Regions from separate parts of the Streptomyces sp. NPDC058653 genome, predicted to be linked through region 1. Evidence: riboswitches for the same ligand, from Rfam matches in the RefSeq annotation. Region 1 holds a riboswitch; each other region holds the start of a gene.

Region 1 (2,190 bases):
GACGCTCGGACGGGGTGCTCGGGCCACGCGATCAGGCCGGGTGCTCGGGCCACGGCGATCAGGCCGGGCGCACACTGCCGTAGATCGGCATGTAGTAGATCGACTCCTCGCGGACGTTCGCGCCCGGCTTCGGGGCGTGGATCATCTTGCCGTCGCCCTTGTAGATGCCGACGTGGCTGATGTCGTCGTAGAAGAACACCAGGTCGCCGGGGAGCAGGTCCGCCGTGGCGACGCGCGTGCCGACCTTCACCTGGTCCCAGGTCGTACGGGGCAGCTGCACGCCCGCCTCCTTCCAGGCGGCGGCCGTCAGGCCCGAGCAGTCGTACGAGCTGGGGCCGGTGGCGCCCCACACGTACGGCTTGCCGATCTGGGCGCGGGCGAAGGCGAGGACCTTCTCGGCCTTGGCCGCGTACGTACCGTCCGTGGCGCCGGAGCCGGTGCCGGTCCCCGAGCCGGTGCCGGTGCCCGTGCCCGTGCCCGTGTCGCCGCCTGTCGCCGGAGGATTCTCCTTCTGGGCCTCCTCCTGGCGCCGGCGCTCCGCGGCCTCCTCCTCGGCCTTCGCCTCGGCCTTGCGCCGCGCCTCCTGCTCCTTCTTCCGCTCCAGCTCGGCGAGGCGCGCCTTCTCCTCGGCCGTCAGGTCGGCGAGGAGCGACCGCGCCGCCGCGAGCTTGTTCTGGACCTTCTGCTTGCCGACCTTGAGCGAGGCCTGCGACTCCGTCAGCGTCTCCAGGCTCTTCGTCGCCTCGGCGCGCTGCTCGGCGGCGGACCGCTGCTCCTTCTGGTAGTCCTCGACCGCCACCTGCTGCCGCTCGGTCAGCCGGTCCATGAGCTGGGTCTGCTCGAAGTACGACTCGGGGCTGTCGGCGAACATCAGGGCGGCCGTGGGGCCGACGGCGCCCGCGCGGTACTGCGCCGCGGCATAGGTACCGAGGGAGCGCCGCGCCTCGTTCACCTTGTCGGCGCTCTTGGCGACCTCGTCCAGGACCCGGTCGACCGACTTGCGCTGGGTCTCCGTGGCTTCCTTCGCCTTGTTGTACTGCTGCGTCGCCGTACCGGCCTGCCGGTACAGGTCGTCGACCTTCTTCTGCACCTCTTCCACCGAGGGCTTGGGATCGGCGGGCGCGGCGGTGGCGCTCTGCGTGGACAGCAGGGTGACCGAGGCGAGAGCGGCGGTCGTGAAACCGACGGCGGGGGTGTTCGCGCGTATCCCGGTGCGGGCGCGCGTCTTGCGATGCGATGCCAAGGCCGGCATCTCCTTCCGTGGACCGCCTACCGGGTTAGCTGTCGGGTTCGGGCGGAACGGAAGGCTGCCCTACGGGCCTGGGGAAACGGCCCGATTCACCCCGGTGGAACATGGTGGGTCCCCGGTTCCGAACTCCCTTCGGGGAAGCACGGATTCGGCGGAGGCCGTCCGCTCGGCGCTGATCACCGATGGAGTACGGACCGCCTCGGCGAGCACGCTAGCCAATGTGTGGTGCTGCTGTGAAGTTTGATGGTCGATATGCCCGATACATTTTCGTGACCTTTTGCGTAAACGCTCGTTGGTGCCCCCGCGCGGCCATGTGGCGACCCGCTGTCAGTGCGGCACCCCAGGAGGTGTCTTGCCGATCTTGCCGGGCTGGCGGTCCCTGGCACGCACGCCCGCCGCGTTGTCGTCGGTCGGCATGGCTCCGCCATGCCTCCCACCTCCGCCTTGCGATCGCACGCACCAGACCCCGCTCCCTCATCCGGCCTGATCGGCAAGAGACCCCCTAGACTCAGGAAGCGATGAGCAGCCTCTTTGACGACAGCTTCCTGGCGGACCTCCGGCCCTCGGCCGAGGAGCCCCCGCCGCCGCCCGAGGACACCGCTCCGGAACAGGTGCCCGACGATCTCTTCGGAGGGAAGTTCGACGTGCCCCCGCCCAGGGATCCGCACCACCGCGACGGCGCTCCGCGCACCGTCGTGGACCCCGCGGCGCTGCTCGAAGGGCTGAACGAGGAGCAGCGCGCCGCTGTCGTACACACCGGATCGCCCCTGCTCATCGTGGCCGGCGCGGGCTCCGGCAAGACCCGGGTGCTGACCCACCGGATCGCGCATCTGCTGGGGACCCGGAGCGTGCACCCCGGCGAGATACTGGCGATCACGTTCACCAACAAGGCCGCGGGCGAGATGAAGGAGCGCGTCGAGCAGCTCGTCGGTCCGCGCGCC
Region 2 (2,190 bases), on a different contig from region 1:
GAAGAGGCCGTGCTGCCTCCCGCTCCCGACTCCACGCCGTCGTCGGGGCAGTTCGGCCGCGACTCCGCGTCCGGCTCCGAGGAGCCCGGCACGGAGGCGAGCACGGAGACCGGCACCGGCGCCGACACCTCCACCGGGAAGGGCAAGCACCGCGGCGAGGCCGCTCCCGAGCCGGGCGAGTCGGCCGCCGCCGACGAGGGATCGACCGGGGCGGGCAAGACCGGCAACGCGGACGAAGAGCGCGAAAGCGGCCGTCATGCCTCACGGGGTGACGCCTCGGTACGTAACGGCGACGCGGACGGCGACGGCGAGGCCGCCGCCGACGGCTCGTACACCGTCCGCTCCGGCGACAGCCTGTGGACCATCGCCGACCAGCTGGGCATGGACGGCGGCTGGTCCGCGCTCTACCAGGCGAACCGCGAGGTCGTGGGCTCCGACGCCGATCTCATCCTGCCCGGACAGAAGCTCGATCTGGCCCCGAATCAGGGGTAGTCAAGCGGGCTATGTCCGCATCTGTGCAAGTGAGACAAGCGTCTCTTCGCCCCAACTGATGCGATCTGCCCGGCAACTCACCCGCTCTCCGTTCCGACCTGCGTAAACAGGGGTTTCCTCGGGGCGGGATGGGTGAATCATCCCGGATGTTCCTTCTTTGAACATCCGGGATGTCTGTGTTTACGGTCTGAACCGCTCGCACCGCGGGCACCGTCGACCGTCACGCCGAATCCTGCCGTCGGTCGGGGGGAGTACTCGTCGCGTCACGCGCCGAAGGCAGGAGCGGGGGACCCAGGTAAGTGCCGGTCATCACGGCCGGCTCGGGGTGCAGCCGTGCGCAGGGGGACGTGAAGACGTTCCCGGGCCGCACGGCCGGGCAACTCACTTGGCCCGAACCCGACAGCTCACCTCGCAGGCGTCGGTGAGGAGATCTCGCATGCTGTTTTCCACATCCGGCAAGGGCAAGCACCGCCGTCCGTCCAAGGCCGTCCGCTACGCCACGCTCGCCGGCATCACCGGTGCCGCCGTCGCGGCCCCGCTGCTCGGCGCCACCTCCGCCTCCGCGGCCACCACCGCCGAGTGGGACGCCGTCGCCCAGTGCGAGTCCGGCGGCAACTGGTCCATCAACACCGGCAACGGCTACACCGGCGGGCTCCAGTTCTCCGCCTCCACCTGGGCCGCGTACGGCGGCACCGCCTTCGCGTCCAGCGCCGACCAGGCCTCGAAGTCCCAGCAGATACAGATCGCCGAGAAGGTCCTCGCGGGCCAGGGCAAGGGTGCCTGGCCGACCTGTGGCGTGGGCCTGTCCAACGCCTCGAACGACGCCGGCTCGAACGACGCCAGCTCCAACGACGCCGCTTCGAACGACTCCGGCTCGGCCGACTCCGCCCAGCAGTCCGCCCCCGAGCAGGCCCCGCAGGCCGCCCCGAAGGAGCGCTCCGCGCCGCGTGCCGCGCAGGAGCAGCCCGCCTCGCGTGGTGAGACGCGCGGTCCGGTCAAGAAGGGCGACGGCGAGTACAAGGTCGAGCCCGGTGACACCCTCTCCAAGATCGCCGAGACCGAGAAGGTCGAAGGTGGCTGGAAGAAGCTCTTCAAGCTGAACAAGGACATCGTCGAGGACGCCGACGAGATCTTCCCGGGTCAGCAGCTCCACCTGAGCTGACCCTTTCCCCCCGAACCCCGGCACGGCGCGCCTCACTCCCCCCGGACGCGCCGGGCCGGGGTTCGGACGGTCCCCGCACCCACCGCCCCCACCAGCCCCACCGCCCCCCACCAACCCCTGGACATTCGCGGCCGAACGGGCATCGCGGACTCTTTTCGTCCCAGCGGGCGGGCATCTGCCGACCGCCGACCGGGAGCCGGTTAGGCTCATGCCGCAAGGCCAATGAGACCCTGCACTCCACGCGTCACATCCCAGAAGGAGATGCTCGTGCCGTCCATCGACGTCGTCGTAGCCCGGGAAATCCTTGACTCCCGAGGCAACCCAACGGTCGAGGTCGAGGTCGGCCTCGACGACGGCAGCACCGGCCGTGCTGCTGTCCCCTCCGGTGCGTCAACCGGTGCGTTCGAGGCCCTTGAGCTCCGCGACGGTGACCAGAACCGCTACCAGGGCAAGGGCGTCGAGAAGGCCGTCCTCGCCGTCATCGAGCAGATCGGCCCGGAGCTCGTCGGCTACGACGCCACCGAGCAGCGCCTGAT
Region 3 (2,190 bases), on a different contig from region 1:
GCGGGGCAGGCTATGGGGTGCCGCACCGGTCCGTTCCGGGACACATGAGACACTGGTCTAGACAACAACTGTGAACTTGAAGGGCAACACCATGGCTGAGCGCCGCGTCAATGTCGGCTGGGCCGAGGGCCTGCACGCCCGTCCCGCCTCCATCTTCGTCCGTGCCGCCACGGCTTCCGGCGTTCCGGTGACCATCGCCAAGGCCGACGGCAGCCCGGTCAACGCGGCGTCGATGCTCGCCGTGCTGGGGCTGGGCGCGCAGGGCGGCGACGAGATCGTCCTGTTCTCCGACGCGGACGGCGCCGAGGCCGCGCTCGACCGGCTGGCGAAGCTGGTCGCCGAGGGGCTCGACGAGCTTCCCGAGACCGTCTGATTCGCGGGCGGACGACGCGGCACGCGGACACGACGAGGGCCCCGGCGGAACGGAACGCCGGGGCCCTCGTCGTGCGCCGGCCGATCCGCGAGGATCCGCCGGAGGGGGCCTAGAGCCGTACTCCGTGCGCACGCAGGTAGGCGACCGGATCGATGTCGGAGCCGTACTCCGCGCTCGTCCGCGCCTCGAAGTGCAGGTGCGGGCCGGTGGAGTTGCCGGTCGAGCCGGAGAGGCCGATCCGGTCGCCCGGGGCGACGCTCTGGCCGATGGAGACACCGATCGACGAGAGGTGTCCGTACTGGGTGTAGGTGCCGTCCTTCATACGGAGGACGATGTTGTTCCCGTACGCGCCGCCCCAGCCCGCCTCGACGACGGTGCCGGCGCCGACGGCCAGGACCGAAGTGCCGGAGGCGGCGCGGAAGTCGACGCCGGAATGGCTGCCGGACGACCAGAGCCCGCCGCCTGCCCGGTAGCCGGTGGTGACGGAGGAGCCGGCGACCGGGAGCCCGTAGGAGCCCAGGCGCTCGCGCTCCGCCTCGCGTGCGGCGCGCTCCTCGGCCCGGCGCAGCTCCTTGGCGCGGGCCTCGGCCTTGCGCTTCGCCTCGGCCTTGGCGCGGGCGGCGGCAGCGGCCTCCTTCTTCTCCCGGGCGGCCTTCTCGGCCGCGGCCAGCTGCGCGTCGGCCTGGGCGTCGATCTGCGCGGCGAGGGAGTCGTCGATGACGAGGGCGCGGGCCGGGGCCGCCGGGGCGGCCTCCTGGGCGATGGTCGACTCCGCGTCGGCGGCGAGCGCCGGGGAGGCGAGGGTGCCGATGACACCGGCCGCGGTGAGGGTGGCGGCTCCCGCGAAGTTCGCGCGGCGGCGCGTCGTCCGGTTCGGGGCACGGTGCTTCCCGGTGGCACGGGTGAACGCCATGAAGTGGCTGGTCCTTTCCTTCCTTCTCGCCTACCGGGTTAGCTGACGGGTTCGGAGCAGGAAGGTCTCCTACGGGCTCCTCCGCGGATCGCGCGAAGGCCCCCGATTCACCCCAGGGACATCGATTGGGTCCCCGGCTCCCCAGGCTCGCGCCTGACGGGGACTCGGCGATGGCTGTCCGGTGCCGCGGATGCGGCGGGCTCTGACGAACAGCCGGACCGACGCTAGGCGTTCATCTTTCAATCACCAAACGGACAGGTGCTTTTGTAACGCACGCCACAGGGCATACGGGCAACCGACCGATGAATACGGACATAGCGGGGAACCCCGGTGACAGGTTCGTCACCGGGGTTCCCTTTGTCCTGTGCCGGACACGCCTCGGGGCGCCGCACCGAGCCGCCGCTCACACCTCGGCCGCGCGCCTCAGCCGGCGACGACCGTCACCTCGCCGATGGCCAGGGCCTCGACCGGCTCCCGGATCACCGAGGCGTCGCCGACGAGCACCGTGACCAGCCGGTCGCCGGGGAACGCGCTGACGACGGCGGCCGTCGCCTCGACCGTGCCGGTCTCGGCCAGGCGTGCGTACAGCCGCGCCTGGAAGTCGTCCGGCAGGTGCTGCTCGACCTGGTCGGCGAGCGTGTCGGCGACGGACGCGGCCGTCTCGTACTTCAGCGGCGCGACCCCGACCAGATTCTGCACGGCCGTCTCCCGCTCGGCGTCCGTCAGGCCCTCGGCCGCGAGCGTGCGCAGCACCTTCCAGAGGTCGTCCAGCGCCGGTCCGGTCGACTCGGTGTCGACGGAGCCGCTGATGGCGAGCATGGAGGCGCCCGTGCCGTCCGGGTCCGAGCGCAGCACCTGCGCGAAGGCACGCACGCCGTACGTGTAGCCCTTCTCCTCGCGCAGG
Region 4 (2,190 bases), on a different contig from region 1:
GCTCGGCGACGATCTGGTCGAGCAGTCGTCCTCGTACGGCGAGATTGGCGTACCGGAACGATCCTTCCGGCGTCCGGTCGGCGAGCAGTACCGCGAGACGGTCCGCCCAGCCGACGTAGATTCCGCCCGGTCCGGGATCGCCGACGCCCTCGGTGAAACTGTCACCGATGGCCGCGTAAGACCCGAAGGCACCTCTGGTTTCCGTTCTCGAATCGTCAGCCACAGCAGAACATCATTCACCCGGGGATCCGACCTACGCGACCGTAAGAAGACGCCGGCTTCGGTGAGAAACGCCATCGGTCAAAATTCGTTCAACCGGGGAATATACGAAAGGCCGTTCGGCCGGTACCCGAAGGTGCCGGCCGAACGGCCGATTACGTGCGTGACCGAAGTGGTCAGAGGGAAACGCCGTGTTCGCGCAGGTACGCCACCGGGTCGACGTCGGAGCCGTAGCTCGGACCGGTGCGGATCTCGAAGTGCAGGTGCGGTCCCGTGGAATTGCCGGTGGAACCGGAGAGGCCGATCTGGTCGCCACCGGAGACCCGCTGGCCCGCCGAGACGGAGAGCGAGGAGAGGTGGCCGTACTGCGAGTACTGGCCGTCGTCGTGCTGGATGACGACCTCGTTGCCGTACGAACCGGCCCAGCCGGCCGAGACGACGGTGCCGGGGCCGACCGCCTTGACGGTGGTACCCGAGGCGGCCGCGAAGTCCACGCCCGTGTGGTAGCCGCTGGCCCAGCTGCCGCCGGCGGCGCGGTACGGGGTCGTGACGGTCGCGCCGTCGACGGGCGCGGTGTAGCCGGAGTCGGCGCTCTGCGCGGCCGGCTCGTTCGCGGTGGTGTCGGCCTTCGGGGCGGGCTCGGCCGGAGCGGGCTTCGCGGGCGCGGCCTTCTTCGGGGCTGCCTTCTTCGGAGCGGCCTCGGCCTTGTCCTCGGCGGACGCCTTGGCCTTGGCCTTGGCGCCGATGGTGAGCTTCAGACCCGGGTGGATCAGCGACGGGTTGTCACCGACGGCCTCCCGGTTGTCCGCGTAGAGCTTCTGCCAGCCGCCTCTGACCTTCTGCTTCTCGGCGATCTTGGCGAGGTAGTCCCCCGCGGTGACGGAGTACGTCCGCACGGTTCTGGCGGTCGCGGCCTTCTGGGCGGTCTGCGCGGTGGCCGTGCTGTGCGCCGCGGCGACGGCGCGCCCGGAGGCCGCCGACGGTGCGGAGGACTGCTCCGCGGCGTGGGCGCCCGTGGCACCGATGAGCGGAATTGCGATGGCGGCGCCACCCGTTCCCGCGGCGACGAATCCACGGGTGATCGGGTTGGTCCTCGGACGACGGTGCTTACCCTTTCCGGGCATGGCGAATTCCTCTCCGGCGCCTACGAGGTGAGCTGTCGGGTTCGGGCTGGAGATGCCCGGCCGCGCCGTGACGCGGCTTCACCCCAAGCCGTCCGGATCTCCGGACCGGCGTTCTACCTGGGTCCCCCGCTCCTGCCACACGTTGATGAGTGCTGGGTGGATGCGGATTCCGAACGGCGGCAGGATTCGGCGATCCGCTCGGATTGCGGTGACGGTAAGCCGCGTGGGGCGACCGGTACAAGCCGGTGAATCCTCTCCGTCAATCCACCCTTGAATATCGGCTCCGTGAGCGGTCACCCTGCGTGGATTACGGATCTTCGAATTCCGTGCGACGCCCCCAATTCCCTTCCCGCGCCCGGCCACACACCGTCACGGATATGATCCTGCTCACCAGCCGAAGCCGATCTGCACCCATCTCACCTGCGACCGGGGCACCTTATGAGCAATCACCCAATCCGGACAGAAGCCCTATTCGCCAGGCGCTTTCAGAGGGAACCGATGTCGTAAAGTCGGAGCGCGTCGGCGACGAGCGCCGACCGCAGACGCGGAGGAGCGCACGTGACGCACGAGGTGCCGGAGCAGGTCCCGCCGGGCGAGCCCGATCTCGCCGGAGTACGCAACTTCCGGGACGTGGGCGGTCTGCCGACCGTCGACGGACGGACCGTACGGTACGGACGCCTCTTCCGCAGCGGCCACCTCGCGCACGCCACCGCCGAGGACTCGGCGTTCCTGACCTCGCTGGGACTGCACACCGTCTTCGACTTCCGCAACGCGGCCGACCAGAAGCTCGACGGTCTGGACGTCGAGCTGGTCGGCGTACGCAATGTGAACATCCCGCTCACCGACC

Evidence for each region. Region 1 has a riboswitch for cyclic di-AMP ahead of ACFWU9_RS11180 (NlpC/P60 family protein). Riboswitches for the same ligand answer to the same signal wherever they lie in the genome.
Region 2: another riboswitch for cyclic di-AMP. It lies ahead of ACFWU9_RS13465 (transglycosylase family protein); the one in region 1 lies ahead of ACFWU9_RS11180 (NlpC/P60 family protein).
Region 3: another riboswitch for cyclic di-AMP. It lies ahead of ACFWU9_RS25410 (M23 family metallopeptidase); the one in region 1 lies ahead of ACFWU9_RS11180 (NlpC/P60 family protein).
Region 4: another riboswitch for cyclic di-AMP. It lies ahead of ACFWU9_RS14235 (LysM peptidoglycan-binding domain-containing M23 family metallopeptidase); the one in region 1 lies ahead of ACFWU9_RS11180 (NlpC/P60 family protein).

Annotation. Positions count from the first base shown of each region.
Region 1 covers NZ_JBHXRM010000009.1:175,919-178,108, forward strand. The annotation lists gene ACFWU9_RS11180 (NlpC/P60 family protein) at 59-1,252, opposite strand; cyclic di-AMP (ydaO/yuaA leader) riboswitch at 1,251-1,413, opposite strand; gene ACFWU9_RS11185 (ATP-dependent DNA helicase) at 1,768-2,190, shown strand, end outside.
Region 2 covers NZ_JBHXRM010000012.1:125,884-128,073, reverse strand. The annotation lists gene ACFWU9_RS13470 (transglycosylase family protein) at 1-492, shown strand, start outside; cyclic di-AMP (ydaO/yuaA leader) riboswitch at 751-925, shown strand; gene ACFWU9_RS13465 (transglycosylase family protein) at 929-1,654, shown strand; gene eno (phosphopyruvate hydratase) at 1,916-2,190, shown strand, end outside.
Region 3 covers NZ_JBHXRM010000033.1:70,243-72,432, reverse strand. The annotation lists gene ACFWU9_RS25415 (HPr family phosphocarrier protein) at 92-373, shown strand; gene ACFWU9_RS25410 (M23 family metallopeptidase) at 483-1,286, opposite strand; cyclic di-AMP (ydaO/yuaA leader) riboswitch at 1,299-1,466, opposite strand; gene ACFWU9_RS25405 (M16 family metallopeptidase) at 1,710-2,190, opposite strand, start outside.
Region 4 covers NZ_JBHXRM010000013.1:123,628-125,817, reverse strand. The annotation lists gene ACFWU9_RS14240 (SGNH/GDSL hydrolase family protein) at 1-223, opposite strand, end outside; gene ACFWU9_RS14235 (LysM peptidoglycan-binding domain-containing M23 family metallopeptidase) at 396-1,343, opposite strand; cyclic di-AMP (ydaO/yuaA leader) riboswitch at 1,348-1,512, opposite strand; gene ACFWU9_RS14230 (tyrosine-protein phosphatase) at 1,914-2,190, shown strand, end outside.